DNA from 4 places in the Pseudomonas sp. GW822-FHT06D10 genome. Region 4 is predicted to be linked to each of the others. Evidence: riboswitches for the same ligand, from Rfam matches in the RefSeq annotation. Region 4 holds a riboswitch; each other region holds the start of a gene.
What was found. A riboswitch is a leader RNA that binds a small molecule or an ion and turns the genes downstream of it on or off. The one in region 4 is predicted to bind cobalamin.
Positions count from the first base shown of each region.

Region 1: linked by a shared signal. The riboswitch ahead of AC1RL5_RS04355 (TonB-dependent receptor) and the one ahead of AC1RL5_RS00970 (CbtB domain-containing protein) in region 4 are both predicted to bind cobalamin.
Region 2: linked by a shared signal. The riboswitch ahead of cobO (cob(I)yrinic acid a,c-diamide adenosyltransferase) and the one ahead of AC1RL5_RS00970 (CbtB domain-containing protein) in region 4 are both predicted to bind cobalamin.
Region 3: linked by a shared signal. The riboswitch ahead of AC1RL5_RS16210 (TonB-dependent receptor plug domain-containing protein) and the one ahead of AC1RL5_RS00970 (CbtB domain-containing protein) in region 4 are both predicted to bind cobalamin.

Region 1 is NZ_JBXALN010000001.1:999,910-1,004,113, reverse strand. It holds gene AC1RL5_RS04355 (TonB-dependent receptor) at 1-1,702, opposite strand, end outside; cobalamin riboswitch at 1,813-2,017, opposite strand; gene AC1RL5_RS04350 (NAD-dependent epimerase/dehydratase family protein) at 2,381-3,313, shown strand; gene AC1RL5_RS04345 (bifunctional glycoside hydrolase/polysaccharide deacetylase family protein) at 3,392-4,204, shown strand, end outside.
Region 2 is NZ_JBXALN010000006.1:413,301-417,504, reverse strand. It holds gene cbiB (adenosylcobinamide-phosphate synthase CbiB) at 1-71, opposite strand, end outside; gene bluB (5,6-dimethylbenzimidazole synthase) at 68-718, opposite strand; gene AC1RL5_RS22595 (cobyrinic acid a,c-diamide synthase CobB) at 711-2,051, opposite strand; gene cobO (cob(I)yrinic acid a,c-diamide adenosyltransferase) at 2,062-2,673, opposite strand; cobalamin riboswitch at 2,755-2,987, opposite strand; gene AC1RL5_RS22585 (hypothetical protein) at 3,159-3,740, shown strand; gene AC1RL5_RS22580 (PQQ-dependent sugar dehydrogenase) at 3,811-4,204, shown strand, end outside.
Region 3 is NZ_JBXALN010000004.1:507,765-511,968, reverse strand. It holds gene AC1RL5_RS16210 (TonB-dependent receptor plug domain-containing protein) at 1-1,708, opposite strand, end outside; cobalamin riboswitch at 1,861-2,064, opposite strand; gene AC1RL5_RS16205 (arginine N-succinyltransferase) at 2,281-3,354, opposite strand; gene AC1RL5_RS16200 (arginine N-succinyltransferase) at 3,404-4,204, opposite strand, start outside.
Region 4 is NZ_JBXALN010000001.1:198,332-202,535, forward strand. It holds gene cobM (precorrin-4 C(11)-methyltransferase) at 1-509, opposite strand, end outside; gene AC1RL5_RS00960 (cobalamin biosynthesis protein) at 592-1,005, opposite strand; gene AC1RL5_RS00965 (CbtA family protein) at 1,002-1,703, opposite strand; gene AC1RL5_RS00970 (CbtB domain-containing protein) at 1,715-1,903, opposite strand; cobalamin riboswitch at 2,000-2,225, opposite strand; cobalamin riboswitch at 2,367-2,578, shown strand; gene cobW (cobalamin biosynthesis protein CobW) at 2,677-3,747, shown strand; gene cobN (cobaltochelatase subunit CobN) at 3,751-4,204, shown strand, end outside.

The DNA of each region.
Region 1 (4,204 bases), 800 kb from region 4:
CGGATTGCTGGCCGACCTGCTGCGCCAGGCGGGTCACCGGATCGGTGGTCAAGAGCTTTTTCTTGACGATGTGGTAGGCCGCCAGGGTCCATTCGCCACGGCCGTTCCAGAACTGCTGCTTGAGCCCGAACTCGGTCTGCTTGGCTTCGGTCAGGTCCATCTGCAACTGGCTCGGGTTGAGGCTGATCAGGTTGCTGACCCCGTCTTCACTGGTGGAGTACTGGCCGTACAGCGACAGTTGATCGGTGACCGCGAACACCAGGCCGGCGCGCCAGTTGCCGCCGGTGAGGCTGCGATCGGTGCGGGTGCCGGCGCGCAGATCACTGCGATCGATATGGTTCTGGTCGCGGCGGATGCCGGTCACCAGCGACCAGCGCTCCGACAGTTGCAGGCGGTTTTCCGCAAACAGGGCGAAAGTGCGGGTGCTGCTGTCGGTCTGGGGCGAGAAGGGCGAGCGGCTCTGGAAGTAGCCCGGTGCCGGGTTCCACGGGTCGATATAGTCGCTACCGATATCCTTGTAGGGCGAGTTGTTGGCCACACCGAAGCGAATCCTGTTGTACTCCAGGCCGATCACGGTCCTGCTGTCCAGGCCGAACAGCGAGTGGTTGAAGGTGAAGCTCTGGCGATCGCCGATCTGCTCCTGATCGTGCTTGATCTCCAGGTAGTCGCCGCGCAGCAACTGCTCCCGGGAGCTGACCCAGTTGTAGGCTTCGGCGTTGCGCCAGTGGCGGCGGCTCTTGATGTAGTAGAGCTGGTTGCTGGCGCTGAGGTTGTCGCTCAGGGTCCAGTCGGTGTTGAGCCGGGTCCATTCGTCGTTGTAGCGCTGCACGGCGTTGCGCAGGTTGTAGTTCTTGTCCCGCAGGCTGTCGCGGTATTGGCCGGCAATCAGCGGCGTGCCGAAATAGCTGGCGGGTTCGCTTTCACCGCGTTCATGGGCCAGGGTGAAACCGAGGTCGTCGGTGGCTTGCCAGCGTAGCGCCGCGCTGAGTGCCAGGCTGCGTGACTGGCCCTGGTCGACCCAGCCATTGCTCTGCTGCTGGTTCAGGGTCAGGCGGTAGCTCAGGGTGTCGGTCAGCGAGCCGCCGCTGTCCAGGCCCAGTTGCTGGCGATCATGGGAGCCATAGCCCAGGCGCAGGCGGTTGTGGATCTCACCGTCGAAGGGCTTCTTGGCAATCACGTTGATCACCGCGCCGGTGGCGCCTTCCCCGTACAGCACCGAGGCCGGGCCGCGGATCACGTCGATGCGCTCGACCATCCACGGGTCCACCGGGAAGGTCTGGCTGCCGGCGCCGGTGTACAGGCGCGCGCCGTCGAACAGGGTCATCACCGAGGAGTGCCCGGTAAAGCCGCGGGCCGACAGTGCGGTATTGCCGTTGCCCGGGGTGGCGATGCTGGTGATGCCGGGGGAGCGGGTGACGGCATCCTGCACCGTGAGGTTGTTGCGGTTGCTGATGGCGTCGTTGCCCAGGCTGCTGGTGCTGGCCGGAGTCTCCAGGGCCGTGAGGTTCAGCCGCGAGCCGGCGGGCAGGGGGGTGTCCAGAGAGGTTTGCGGGGCGCTGGAGACTCCGCTCACTTGGGTCTCGGGCAAGACCAGGGAGGTTTTCTGCTCAGCCAAGGCCAGCGCCGGGTAGGCCATGCAAGGCAGGAGGGTGAAACACAGCGAGGGGCTCGCCAGGTGTTGCAGCAAGGAGGTGCGGGACATGCGATTCCTACTACTTGTAAGGAATGAATGAATCCCGGAGGGAACAACGCATAGGGAATCGCGGGCAGCCGCGCCCACGAAAACCGGACTGCGCCCGCCCACCGCGGGGTTGTCAAACGAAGTTGCAGGCCGGTCTCCGGGCTTGCGAGGGTCATGAGGCATTCACCTTCCCATGCCTTGGCACAGTGGTCTGTCGAATGCTTCGCTCGCTTACCGTTGCGGGGGCAGCGCCGGACTGATCATCGAAATGACGCACCGGCTTCCCGTTTAACCCCATGCACGGCGGCATGGGACACCTGAAACTGGCGCGCATATGAGCACTGCCGAGCCCTTGCGTCAATGGCATGTGGCCAGCTACGGCGGCGGTTTCAGCGCTTTATACCAGGTAAGTCAATATATTGACCTATTTTTCCTGGCGCTTAAATAATCAACAAATATCGACGCATTATTGACGATTTTGCTTTTCTGACCCAGTATGTCGGCGCTGAGCGATTGATTATCTTGAGTTTTTTTTTGACGCCAAAGCGCTGAACTCTGCTCCGAAAATAGGCGAAACAGCCTATGGCGCAGAGCAGCCACTAAAAACATGACGGCCAGGATGGCAAGTAGCCAGGGCTGATCCGTTGGCTGTGCTAGCTTCAGACGGCGTAGCCGCGATATTTCTCTTTGGAATGATCTATGTCTGCCGAACGGATACTGGTTACTGGGGGCGCTGGTTTTATCGGTTCTCACCTCGTGGATGCACTGCTGGCCAAGGGTTATGCGGTGCGGGTTCTGGACGACCTTTCCACGGGCAAGGTCGGCAATCTGCCCATGGGCGATGCTGGCCTGGAACTGCTGGTGGGGGATGCCGCCGATGCGGCACTCCTGGCGGATGCCGTTCAGGGCTGCGATGCCGTGGTGCATCTGGCTGCTGTGGCGTCGGTCCAGGCTTCGGTCGAAGACCCGGTGGCCACCCACCAGAGCAATTTCATCGCCACCCTGCGCCTGTGCGAGGCGATGACCGCGGCCGGTATCCGCCGCGTGGTGTTCGCCTCCAGTGCGGCGGTCTATGGCAATAACGGCGAGGGCACGCCGATTGCCGAAGACACCCCTAAATCTCCCCTCACGCCCTACGCGGCGGACAAGCTCGCCAGCGAGTACTACCTGGACTTCTACCGCCGCCAGCATGGGCTGGAACCGGTGATCCTGCGCTTTTTCAATATCTTCGGCCCGCGCCAGGACCCTTCATCGCCGTATTCCGGGGTGATCAGCATTTTCAGCGAGCGGGCCAAGGCCGGGCGGCCCATCACCCTGTTCGGCGATGGCGGGCAGACCCGCGACTTCGTCTATGTCGCGGACCTGGTGAAGATCCTGGTGCAGGGCCTGGAATGCCCCGCGCCGGCAGCCGATGCCACCAATGTCGGGCTCGGCGGGGTGACCACCCTCAACGATCTGATTGGCGCCCTGCAGCAGATCAGCGGCAAGCCGCTGCAGGTGAGCCACGGCGCGACCCGCTCCGGGGATATCCGCCATTCCAAGGCCGACAACCGCCGCTTGCGCGAGCGCTTCGACCTGGGCACGCCCAGCAGCCTGGCCGAGGGCCTGGAACGGCTTTACCGCAGCCTTTAGTTCGTTGCCTTAGGGGCGCGCCATGGCGGCTGCCCTAGAGCCTGATGTTGTGCAGATTGATCTACTGAAGAGTGAGTTATGGATATCGAGTTTCGCAGGGGGCATGTCTGCAAAGTGGTTCGACGCCTGTTTACCGCATTGGCCTTGTGTGCCACCAACACCCTGGTGCAGGCCGCGCCCGCGGCGCCCGCCAGTGTCGGGTTCTGGTACGCCGAGCAGCCACCCTTGCAGGAGCTGGCGCAGTTCGAATGGGCAGTGGTCGAGCCCGGCCATATGGCCAGCGCCGATGTCGCTACCTTGCGCAAGCTCGGCAGCCAGCCGTTCGCCTACCTGTCGGTAGGGGAGTTCGACGGCAACCGCGCTGCCCTGGCCAAGCAGGCCCTGGCCCAAGGCGCGAGCCCCGTGCGCAACAAGGCCTGGGACAGCCAGGTGATGGACATCGCCACCCCGGCCTGGCGCGAACACCTGTTCAAGCGTGCCAAGGCGCTGCAGGACCAGGGCTACGCCGGCCTGTTCCTGGACACCCTGGACAGTTTCCAGTTGCTCCCCGAGGCCGATCGCGAACCGCAACGCAAGGCCCTGGCCTCGTTCCTGCGGGAACTGCACAGCCGGCTGCCCAACCTCAAGCTGTTCTTCAACCGGGGCTTCGAGGTACTGGGCGAGCTCGATGGCGTCGCCTCGGCCGTGGCGGTGGAATCCATCCACGCCGGCTGGGATGCCTCGGCCAAGCGTTACCGCCCGGTTTCCGAAGCCGACCGCACCTGGCTTGAAGGCGAACTCAAGCCGCTGCGCGCACGCAACATCCCGCTGGTGGCCATCGATTACCTGCCGGCCAACCGTCGGGAAGAGGCGCGCAAGCTGGTCCGGCAATTGAGCCAGGAAGGCTTTATC
Region 2 (4,204 bases), on a different contig from region 4:
TGCCAGCGCCTGGGTTCGCCCAGCAGCGCATCCAGCGCGACCCCGGCGACACTCAGCAAGGCCACACTCATTGACTCACTCCCCAGTAATTCTCATACAACAACTCACTCAGCGGCCGCGGTTGCGCCCAGCCTTCCAGGGCCAGCATCGGCGCCGGGTAGAATTCGGTGACCGGGCCCAGGCACAGCACGGCCACGGGCTTGGCACCTGCCGGCAGCCCCAGCAGATCGGCCAGGGCCTGAGGATCGAACAAAGACACCCACCCCATTCCCAAGCCTTCGCTGCGGGCCGCCAGCCACAGGTTCTGGATGGCGCAGGACAGGGACGCCAGGTCCATCTCCGGCAGGGTCCGACGGCCGAAGATGTGTCGTTCGCGGTCATCCATCAAGGCGGCCACCAGCACCTCGGCACAATCGTTGATGCCTTCGACCTTGAGCTTCATGAACTCGTCGGAACGCTCACCCAGGGCTTGGGCGGTGCGCACCCGCTCCACCTCCACCAACTGCTGGATGTGCTTGCGCAACAGGCGGTCGCTGATGCGAATAAAACGCCAGGGCTGCATCAACCCGACACTGGGCGCCTGATGCGCTGCTTCCAGCAAGCGCCGCAACACTGCCGGCTCGACACTGCCACCCGCGAAATGACGCATGTCGCGGCGCTCGGCGATGGCCCGGTAGACCCCCTCGCGCTGCGCCTCAGAGAACCCCTGCTCACTCACCCGCCACGCCCTCGGCTAAAACCGGCTCAACAGGCGCGCCCGGCGCAAACAACGCCGCCACCGCCGCCGGATTGGACGGGAAATAGAAGTGCACATAAGAGGCCGTCATCCGTCCCTGGCGATACACCGCTTCCGCGCCGCGCCCGCCGTTGGGGCTGAGCCCACGGGCGATGGGCAGCAGCTCGGTGCTGGTCAGGGAATGGTGATAGGTGTGGCCGCGCAGACTGCCTTCGGGCAAATCCACCGCCTGCAAGGCCAGTGCCGCCAGGCGCTTCTGCATTACCGCATCTCCGGGCAGCAGGCCCAGGAGCTCGGCACGCTGGCCTTCGACATCGGTCAGGGAGTCCAGCAGGTAGAGCATGCCGCCGCACTCGGCGAGCAGCGGCTTGCCGGCCGCGTGATGGGCACGAATGGCCTGCAGCATGCTGCTGTTGCGGGCCAGGGCCTGATGGTGCAATTCGGGATAGCCGCCGGGCAGGTACAGGCTGTCCGCGTCGGGCAGCTGGGTATCGTGGATCGGCGAGAAGAAGCTCAACTGCGCCCCCATGGCTCGCAACAGATCGAGGCTGGCGCCATAGGTGAAGGCAAACGCCTCGTCCCGCGCCACGGCAATCCGCACGCCCTTGAGCAGCGGCGCGCAAGCCACCGGCGTGGGTGCGGCAAAACTCACCGCTGGCGGCAGTTCCACCTGGCAACTGCTGGCCAGGGCCTCGGCGGCGGCATCCAGGCGCAGGTCCAGATCATTCAACTCGCTGGCCTGCACCAGCCCCAGATGGCGGCTGGGCAGCTCGATATCGGTTTCCCGGGACAAGGCGCCATACCAGCGCAAGCCTTCCGTCAGGCTGCCTTCCAGCAACTGCGCATGGCGCAGGGTACCAACCCGGTTGGCCAGCACCCCGGCAAACGGCAGGTCCGGCTGGTAGCGCGCCAGGCCCAAAGCCAGGGCGCCGAAGGTCTGGGCCATGGCGGTGCCATCGATCACCCCCAGCACCGGCACGCCGAAATGCCGCGCCAGATCGGCGCTGGAAGGGGTGCCATCGAACAGGCCCATGACCCCTTCGATCAGAATCAGGTCGGCCTCTCCCGCCGCCTCCCAGAGCAGACGGCGGCTTTCCTGCTCGCCCACCATCCACATGTCCAACTGGTACACCGCGGCACCACTGGCGCGCTCAAGAATCATCGGGTCGAGAAAATCCGGGCCGCACTTGAAGACCCGGACCTTGCGCCCCTGGTTGCGGTGCAAGCGGGCCAGGGCCGCGGTCACCGTGGTCTTGCCCTGGCCGGAAGCCGGTGCGGCGATCAACACTGCCGGGCAATGACGAACATCAGTCATGAATTCACGCTCACAGCTCGACACCTTTCTGCGCCTTGATCCCGGCCTGGAAGGCGTGCTTGACCATGCCCATCTCGGTCACGGTATCGGCCAGCTCGATCATCTCCGGCTTGGCGCCGCGACCGGTCACTACCACATGCTGCATGGGCGGACGGGCCTGCAGGTCACTGAGCACCTGATCCAGGTCCAGGTAGCCGTGCTTGAGGGCAATGTTCAGCTCGTCGAGCACCACCAGGCCAATATCCGGGTTGCTCAGCAACTCCCTGGAAACCGCCCAGGCGGCTTCAGCCGCAGCGATATCGCGCTGGCGATCCTGGGTTTCCCAAGTAAAGCCTTCGCCCATCACGTGAAAGCGCACCTGCTCGGGGAAACGCCGGAAGAACAGTTCTTCGCCGGTGCTGTTACGCCCCTTGATGAACTGCACCACGCCACACTGCATGCCGTGGCCCATGGACCGCGCCAGCATGCCGAAGGCCGAGCTGCTCTTGCCCTTGCCGTTGCCGGTCAATACCAGCAGCAGGCCGCATTCGTTGGGCGAGTTGGCAATGCGTTCATCGATCACGGCTTTTTTGCGCAACATGCGCGCCAGATGGCGCTCGTCACGATCGGGGGATTCACTCATGGGGCAGCTCTCCGTTGGGGCTGGGGAACGGGGGGCAGGGAAAAGGAACAGACGGCGCTAGCCTGGCATCGCCCACCGTGATGCCGTTGGATGGATCAGGCCGGTCTCCGGGCTCATGAGCGGCATGGCTGCCGGACTGCGCGCCTTCCCGTGTCATTGACACAGTGGCGTCAGGCGCAGTCTTGACTCATCTACCGTTGCGGGGGCAGCGCCGGAATCGTCGTCGGCTCCATCACTGGAACAGACCCTGACCGGCTTCCCTGTTTCACTCTGTCGGCCACGGGCCACAGAGCACCTGAAACAAGTCGCGAAGGTTAGAGGGTTGGGGGTGGAGCGTCAATTAAAGCCGGCCGTCGCCCCCAGCACAAAACTGCACTGCATCAATAAACTGACGCCAATCTTGTGCCACACTCAGAGCAATGATATCAAATAGCCACTTTTCAGCGCCCCAGGCGCCAACCACACAACAATAAGGGGTGAGTTCGATGCAAGGCATGATCATCAGCAATCCGAAGCTGGAATTCCTGCGCCCGATGCTGGAACGCTGGTTCGATTGCATCGATCGCTACAACGCGGTTCGCGGCGATAACGAAACGCCCTACTGGTTCGACGAGCAGGCCAATCTCGGGCTGCTCAGCGCGTCGGCCTGGATGGCCGAGATGGTCAGCCTGGAACACAGCCCCAGCAGGAAACAGCAGGAAGAAGGTGCGCGCAACGCCCGCACCGACCTGTACCTGGCCACCAAGGAAGAGCGCGCCTACATCCACGCCACCCAGCGCTGGCCAAGGGTCAACAGCCTGAACCTGACCCAGGCACTGCTGGACGTTGCCCAGGATGCAAAAAAGATCAGCTACGCCAGCGACCTGAGACTGGGTTGCCTGTTCGTTGCCCCACAAAAATCCCAGCACAGCGCTACGCCGGAAGAGCTCCAGGACATGCTCGACGAACTGCAGAAAGAGCACTGCTGCGCCGTGGCCTGGTACTTCCCCTACGCGTATCGCAAGCTGCACAACGAGGCCGGCCACTACCACCCGGGCGTCGCCGTGCTCTTCAAGGAGGCCCGCTGATCAGGCGGAACCATCGACTGGCTATGCTTCTCTATGACTACGACGTCCGTGCACTCATAGGGAAATTCGCATGCTCAAGCTTCAGCACAGCCTACTGATCGCCATCGCCGCCGGCCTCGCCGCCTGCGGCGAAACTTCCAGCCTGCAGGTGTCCGACGGCACCGGCCCCAACCCCAAGCTGCCGGAACCCAACCCGACGCTGATCCCCACGGTCAACATCGCCCCCGCCATCGGCTGGCCGCAAGGCGCAAAACCCCAGGCCGCGGCCGGCACCCAGGTCAAGGCTTTCGCCGAGAACCTCGACCATCCACGCTGGCTCTACGTCCTGCCCAATGGCGATGTGCTGGTGGCGGAAACCAACGCCCCGCCCAAACCGGATGACAGCCAGGGCATTCGCGGCTGGATCGCCGGCAAGGTCATGGGCCGTGCCGGGGCGGCCGTGCCCAGCGCCAACCGCATCACCC
Region 3 (4,204 bases), on a different contig from region 4:
GGCCGATGTAGCGGACCGCGCCACCCACGCCCCACATCCGGTCCGGGGCTTCGAAGCCCAGCCGCGAACGGGCGAAGAAACCGGGGATGTTGCTCAGGGTCACGCCGTTGCGCGACTCCACCAGGTTGCGGGTCATGTCCGCCTGCAGGGTCCATTGCGGGCTGAACTGCCAGCGCCCGTCGAGTTCGATGCCGCGCACCTTGATCCGGCCCTGGCCGTTGCTCCAGACATCGTTGGCGTCGAGGGTGATCAGGTCGTCGATCTTGCGGTGGAAGGCGCTGACGCTGGCGTTGAATTCGCCGGCCAGCAGGCTGCCCTTGTAGTCCAGGCCGAGCTCGGCATTGAGGCTCTTTTCCGGCTTGAGGTCGGGGTTGCCTTTTTCGTAGTCCTCGTTGGCGTACAGCTGCTCGGCGTTGGGCAGCTTGAAGGCGCTGCCGTACTGGCCGCGCAGTTGCCAGTGGGGCGTCAGGTCGTAGAGCGAGGTGAGCATGCCCACGGTGGCGCTCTCGCCGCCGCTGATTTTCTCGTGGCGCACGCCCAGGCTCGGGTGCCAGTCGGGCAGGGCGTCGAACACCGGGCGTAGCTGGGTGTACAGGGCATTGGCCTGGGCCTGCTTGTTGTCGATCTTGAGCACGTCGTCCTGGCCCTTGAACCACTGGTTGTCGGTGCCCAATACCAGCACGTGGCCGCCGTCCAGCTCGGCCTTGCCCTCGGCCTGCAGGCCCCAGTCGGTGAAGCCCCAGTAGTCGTTGTGGTTGCGCACCTTGAGGCTGGCGTCGTCGAGGCTGTCGATCCTGGTGTAGCGGGTGTCCCAGTCGTTGACATGGCCCTTGACGAAGTAGCTGAAGCCTTCGCCCAGGCGCTGCTCGAAGGTCGCGGTGGCGATCTGCTGGATGCGGTCGTTGGTGGTTTTGCGGTTGTTCACCGGGCGGGCGAAATCCAGGTTGGCGTCGCTGTACTGGTAGAACAGTTCCAGCCGCGAAGCGTCGCCAAGGCCCTGGATCGCCTTGGCGCCGAAGGTGGTCACTTCATAGCCGCGTTTCTTGTCCCGGGTGTTGGCGTTGTAGGCGCTGTTGCGAAATGGCTGGTAGCCATCGGAGACGTTGTGGCTGACATAGGCCAACAGCCCCAGCTCGCCCAGGCCGTTGCTGAGGATCTGCTCGGCGCGGGCATCGCCGCTCCTGCCCATGAAACTGTCCAGGCCCAGGTTGACCTCGCCGGAGACGTCGCGGGTCTGCGGGCTGCGGGTGACGATGTTGATCACCCCGGACACCGCCTGTGTACCGAACAGCAGGCTCTGGCCACCCTTGAGCACCTCGATGCGCTCGATGGCGTTGGCCGGCAGGGTATCCAGGTACAGGCCGCCGTACAGGCGGTTGTTCAGGCGCACGCCGTCCAGCAGGATCAGGGTGTCGTCGTTGCGCCCGCCCAGCAGGGAGTAGGTGCCGTAGTCGAAGGGGCCATTCTTGGGCGCCACATACAGCCCCGGCACGTACATCTGCAGGACCCGGGTGATGTCGCTGCTGGGGCCGGCGCGTTCGATCTGCTGGCGGTCGATGATCTCCACCTTGCTGCCGTACCGGGCCATTTCGGCCACCGTGGTGGACTCCACCGAGGGGGCGGAAACAAATTGCCGGTCCAGCGTCAGGGGGCTGTCGTCCGCCAGCAGCAGGGGGCTGAACAGGCAGCCGAGCAGGGCGCCGCTCATGGTGCGGCGAGGTGCACGCCAGTCGCGTGCAAGGAAAGTGTCAGGTGTTGTCATTGTTGGTCTTCTCGAAAGTGTCTTCGGGAAGCACGCAGGAGAGGGTATCGGCCACGGGCACGCGACCATACCGGCCCATGCCCGCCCACCGCAGGATTGCCAAACAGACGTCACAGGCCGGTCTCCGGGCTTGCGAGTCTGGCGGCATTCGCCTTCCCATACCTTGGGTACAGTGGCCTGTTGAATGCAGCACTCGCTTACCGTTGCGGGGGCAGCACCGGACTTGCCCGAAAAGGGGCGCACCGGTTTCCCGTTTCACCTCCTGCACGGCGGCAGGAGGCACCTGAAACTGGGCGGCATATGAACATCCGCCCCGGCGTTCGTCAACGTTGCGCCTGCCGCCAGGTGTTACCGGATTCATCGCCCTGACGCCTCTGTAGCCGCTGCCGAGCCCGCGAGGCTGCACAAAGGCCCGCAGGGCCTTGCTTGGCAGTCTCATGTCGAGCGCCTCAGCGGTCTTGAGATTTCGCGCCCCTGCGGGCCGTGCTTCCGAACGCGGCCCGAGCCTGCGGCAGCGGCTACAGGAGCAGGGCGCTTTGCGGGGCCAGGTGCCGCTGTGCGTGCAGGGCCGTGCGTGACTCGCAGGCCAGCAGCGGCACCGCCCGTACCGAGTCGCCTGGCTGCAGTTGCAGGCGCTTGGCGGTCAGCCGGTCCACCAGCAGGCAACCCGAAACCAGGCGCCCGGGGGTGGCGGTGATGCGGCAGCTTTCCAGGCGCCGGTTGTGGATCAGCCACACCGGCGCCTGTGCGTCCGGAGTGCCCACCAGCAGGGGCAGGGTCTGGCTTTCGCGCACGCTGCGGATCTTCGCCACCTCGGCCTCGATCAGCGGCCCGCCATCGAAGATGTCGATGCAGCCCTGATGGCTGAAGCCTTCGTCGCGCAGGATGCTCACCGCCTGTTCGGTGCTGACGTGGGCCTGGCCGATGGCGGCCTGTGCCTGGGGGCTGAGCAGGCAGGTATACAGCGGCTGGCGCGGCATCAGTTCGGCGATGAAGGATTTACTGCCGTGGCTGGACAGGCGATTGGCCTGCTGGAAACCCATCTTGAAGAAGTGCCGCCCCAGGCTGTCCCAGAACGGCGAGCGGCCCTGGCTGTCGAGCTGGCCGCGCAGTTCGGCCACCAGCTTGTCGCCGAACAGCCGGGGGAATTCGGCGACAAACAGCAGGCGCGCGGTGGACAGCAGGCGGCCGGTGTAGCCCTGGCGGTGATCGCGGCGCAGGAACAGCGAGCACAGCAGCGACTGCCCGGTCATCTCGTTGCACAGGAACAGGGTCGGGATGTGCTTTTCGATGCCCAGCACCGGGGCGCTGCCGTGGGTGGTGCCGACCCGGTAGTTGTAGCAGGGCTCGCGCAGGCCGATGGCGCCGCTCAGGCCGCAGACCCCGATCACCTGCTGCTCGTCATCTTCCATGACGAACAGGTAGTCGGCATCGGCCCGCTCCACCTGGTTGGCGAAGGCTCGCTGCGCCCAGCGCACCCGATGGGCCAGGCGCTCGGGGTCGGTGGACAGGTTGTTCAGTTCGCGACAGCTGCCTTCGAGCAGGCTCAAGACCGCCGGCAGATCGGTGACGCGGATCGGACGGACGATCATTGGCGGGCTCCTGGCAATGACGCCGGGCAGGGGGGCAACAGGGGCCGGTTCATAAGGCAACGCTCCGTACCGGCTCGCCCGGCACCAGTTGCAGGGCCTGGAACATGGCCGGGTCGAGGCCGATTTCAGCGCTCGGGGCGGTGTCCAGCGCCGCGACTATGGCGCGAAAGCCCTGCAGCCGCTCGTTGCTCAGCAGCCACTGCTGGCCCTGGCCGCTCTGGGGGCTGGGGTAGCTGGTGGCGACCCGGCTCTGGGCGATCGAGCGCAGTTGGTGGCTGCGCCCCTGCAGGGTCGGCCCGGCATCGAACAGGTCGACGTACTGGGTCGGCGCGAAGCCTTCGTCGATCAGGATCTGGCAGGCCTCCCGGGCATCCGGGTGAACCTGGCCGATGCAGTCCTGGGCCGCCTGCGCCAGCATCGGGATGTACAGCGGGTACTGGGGCATCAGTTCGGCGAGAAAGCCGCGGCCCTGCAGGGCGCACAGGCGCTCGGCCTCGACATAGGGCAGGTCGAAGAAGTGCTGGCCCACGGCTTGCCAGAACGGCGACTCGCCGTTGGCGTCGCTGTAGCCGACGATCTCGCTGATGCAGCTGTCGGCGAAGCGCCGGGGGTGGGCGGCGATGAACAGCAACCGCCCGCGGGAGGTGAGCTGGGCCAGTGGCGTACCGCCCAGCGGCGGGTCGACATGGAAGCTGCGCAGCAGGGTCTGTTCGCTGAGGTCGTGGCATAGCGACAGGGTGGGCACCCCGTGCTGGATGTTCAGCTCCCGGGAACTGCTGATGAACGGGCGGTTGCGCAGGCTGTAGAACGGGCTGGCAAAACCGGCAGTGGCGAGGATGTCCGAGCAGCC
Region 4 (4,204 bases):
TTCGGCAGGTTATTGACCCCCAGGTGAATGGCCATGGTGGCGCCGTGGGCCGCCAGGCTGGCGAAATCCTCGCCGGCAGGCATCGCGGTCTTGTCCGCGTAGCGGGTAAGAATCACGCTCTGGGAGACGTCCGGCAGGGTCAGTTCGGCCCCCAGCAGGGCAGCGCAGGCGGCGGTGGCGGTGACCCCGGGGATGATCTCGAAGGGGATGCCCAGCTCCCGCAGGCAGCGGATCTGCTCGCCGATGGCGCCATACAGGCTCGGGTCGCCGGAATGTACCCGGGCCACGTCCTGGCCCCGGGCATGGGCCTGCTTGATGGCCTCGATGATCTGCTCCAGGTGCAGTTCGGCGCTATTGATCACCCGCTCCGCGCGGTGCCCGTCGAGCACTGCCTGGGGGACCAGGGAGCCGGCGTAGATGATCACCGGGCAACGATGGATCAGGCGCTGGCCCTTGACGGTGATCAGTTCCGGGTCGCCGGGGCCGGCGCCGATGAAATAGACAGTCATGGCTGTGTCCTGTGAAAAAAGGTCGGGAGCCGTGCTTCAGATGAAGATTGCTCATGATCGAAGGTGGGGATTATCGGGGATTCTACCGGGCGGCGACCAATGCCAGGGTGGCCTGGGCGTATTTTTGCCGGGGAACAAGCAGTGTGGCCGGGCCGGGTGACAGCTGTTCGGCCAGGGCCAGGGCAGCACTTTCGGCCACGCCGTAGCAGCCGGTACGTTCGAAGGCGATCTGTGAACGGTGGCTCAGGCGCAGGGCAAAGGGGGCGAGCTGGCCGCTGCTGAAACAGGTCAGCGGCAGTTGCAGTTGCTCCGCCAGTTGCAGCAGGCCGGGTTCGTTGCGCTTGAGGTCGATGCTGGCCAGGGCCAGGACCTGCCGGGCCTGCCACTGGTGCGCCGCCAGGACCTGGTCGAGCAAGGCGCGCAGCGTGGTCACCGGGCAGCCTTTCTGGCAGCCCAGGCCGACCACCAGGGTCGGCGCTGCGCTCACTTCGATCATGCCGAGTACTGGCCCGCGCTCTTGCGCCGGAACAACCAGGCGCTGATCAGCCCGAGGGCCAGCCAGAAGGCCGCATTGGTCAGTTGCGAGGCGATCTTGAATTGCGCTTCCAGTTCTTCCGGGGCCAGCATCGAATGCACTTCCGGCTGCGGCGCGCCGATCACGTGGGGTACGGCGATGATGGCCGCGCCCAGGACCTTCAGCAGCCAGTTGCGGGCGAACACGATCAGGGCAATGCCCACAGCGGTGGAGGCGGCGGTGCCGACCCACCAGATCTGCCGCTGTGCCAGGTCGGCTGCGGCGGTGCCCGGCAGTTCCGGCGGCAGGCCCAGGGTCGGCGCCAGGCAGAAGGTGGCATAGCCGGCCAGGCCCCAGAGCAGGCCCTGGGACGTGCGGTTCGGCGCGCGCAGGGTGTAGAGGCCGGCCAGCATCAGGGCGAAGCCCACGGCCACCACCAGGTTGCCTCCGGTGGTGGACAGCACGCGCTGCCAACCGTCTTCCGGCTCCCAGGCTTCGGCATCGTGGCTGTGGGCGGCCATGGCGCCTTCGGCGTGCTCATGGACTTCGGCCGCGGGGGCCTTTTCATAGGTTTCCGCCTGCAGGATCAGCGGGGCGACCCAGAAGCTTTGCAGCAGGGTCAGCAGCAGGGCGGCCAAGAGGCCGGTGAAACCTGCGGTTTGCGCGATACGCTTGATCATGTCGGCAGGTCTCAATGGCAAGGGAAGGCGGCGCTGTGGCGGGTGTCGTGGGCCGCGTTGTGCACCGCCTCGATGTGGGAGAAGCCGGCGAAGTACACCAGGCACGCGCCGAGGATCGAGGCGCCGATGGCGGCCACCAGGCGCTGGCTCAGGGTGGAGGTCGTGCTGGCGGAGTGGCTGGTGCTGCTGATGATCGACATGGCGCTTCCCTCTGGAGTGTCAGCGGGGTAGAGGCGCAGGAAAACCCCGCGTGATGGCCACGCAGGGTTTGCAACAGCGCCCGCCCACCGCGGGTTGTTATGTAAGTGTTGCGGGCCGGTCTCCGGGCTTGCGAGGGGCAGGGCTGTGTCATGCCGTACCGGCAAGTGTCGCCTTCCCATGCCTTGGCACAGTGGATCTGACACTTCGCTCGCTTACCGTTGCGGGGGCAGCACCGGACTGGCCACGGCTTTTTAGTTAAGCACGTGATTCACCGGTTTCCCGTTTCACCCTGTAAAGGGCACCCGTAACAAGGTGTGTAGGAGATCATGGGCGGGGCAGGGGCGTCAATTGCCGTGACCGCTGCGCAGGTGTGCGCCGCGCTGGTGCAAGGTTCAATGGCTCTTTCGCCGGCAAGCCGGCTGCTACGGGCGCATTGTCGATTGACCGTCCCCCTGGCTCTGCGTAGCCTTGCGCTTTCGAGGTTCTTCGGCCACGGGTCGAAGCTAAGAAGGGAACGCGGTCGATGCCGCGGCTGCCCCCGCAACTGTGAAGGGTTCGATTGCTGCAAGGCCACTGCATGGGCGTCGACGACGCCGGTGGGAAGGCGCAGCAATCGCCGGTCCGACGACTGGCAAGCCCTCAGCCAGGAGACCTGCCTCGATCCAAGATTCTCACTACAACCGGGCGGGGTGATCCGGTGGCGAAATCTCCGCGCGCCCGGCGTTGTGGTTCTCGTCCCGTTTGCCCGCCTCCTTTTGCCAAAGGGCATCCGATGAAAACACTGGCCAAACTTCCCGTCACCATCGTCACCGGCTTCCTCGGCTCGGGCAAAACCACCCTGTTGCGGCACATGCTGGACAATGCCCAGGGCCGGCGCATTGCGGTGATCGTCAACGAATTCGGCGAGCTGGGCATCGACGGCGAAATCCTCAAGCAATGCGCCATCGGCTGCACCGAGGAAGAGGCCAGCGGCCGAGTCTACGAGCTGGCCAACGGTTGCCTGTGCTGCACCGTGCAGGAGGAGTTCTTCCCGGTGATGCGCGAACTGGTGGCGCGCCGTGGCGACCTGGACCACATCCTCATCGAGACCTCCGGCCTGGCGCTGCCCAAGCCTCTGGTCCAGGCCTTCCAGTGGCCGGAAATCCGCAGTGCCTGCACCGTCGATGCGGTGATCACCGTGGTCGACAGCCCGGCCGTGGCCGCCGGCACCTTCGCCGCCTTCCCCGATCAAGTGGACGCCCAGCGCAAGCTCGACCCCAACCTGGACCACGAATCGCCGCTGCATGAGCTGTTCGCCGACCAGCTGTCCAGCGCCGACCTGGTGATCCTCAACAAGACCGACCTGATCAGCCCCGAAGACCTGGCCAAGGTGCGCCTGGAAGTGGCCGAGGAGCTGCCGTCGGCGGTCAAGGTCATCGAAGCCAGCAGCGGTCGCCTGCCCCTGGATGTGCTGCTGGGCCTGGGTGCCGGTTCCGAGGAACACATCGACGGCCGCCACAGCCACCACGACCATCACCATGACGGCGATGACGATCACGACGACCACGATCACGACGCCTTCGATTCCATCTCCATCGAGCTGCCCCAGGCCGACGAAAGCCTGCTGCTGGACGCCCTGACCCAACTGGTGGTCAAGCACGGCATCCTGCGGGTCAAGGGTTTTGCCGCGATCCCCAACAAGCCGATGCGTTTGCTGATCCAGGGCGTGGGCACGCGCTTCGACAAGCACTTCGACCGCAAGTGGGGCGCCGACGAGGCCCGTACCACGCGTCTGGTGCTGATCGGCCAGGAACTGGACGCCGCCCAGCTCGAAGCGCAACTGCGCGCCGCCCTCAGCGTCTAAGCCATGCACCTGCTCAGGACCCAGCCCGGCGGTTTCGTGTCGGATGACAACATTGCCGACCTGGGACAAACCCCCGCCGAGCTGGTGATCCTGTGCAGCGGCGATTCCAGCCTGGCGCTGCTGGCGGACGCCGCCGAGCAATTGCCCGAGGACTACCCCAGCTTTCGCCTGGCCAATCCGATGCAGGTGCAGAACCACGCCTCGGTGGATCTGTATGTGGACCAGGTGCTGCGCCACGCCAAGGTCATCCTGATTTCCCTGCACGGTGGCATCGCCTACTGGCGCTACGGCGTCGAGCAGTTGGTGGAGCTGTCCAGGCGCGGGGTGCAGTTGATCCTGGTGCCGGGGGACGACCGCCCGGACCCGGAACTCAGCGACTTGAGCACGGTGGCTGCCGGCGAACGCGACCGCCTGTGGCAGTTTTTGCGCCAGGGCGGGCGCGACAACGCGCTGAATT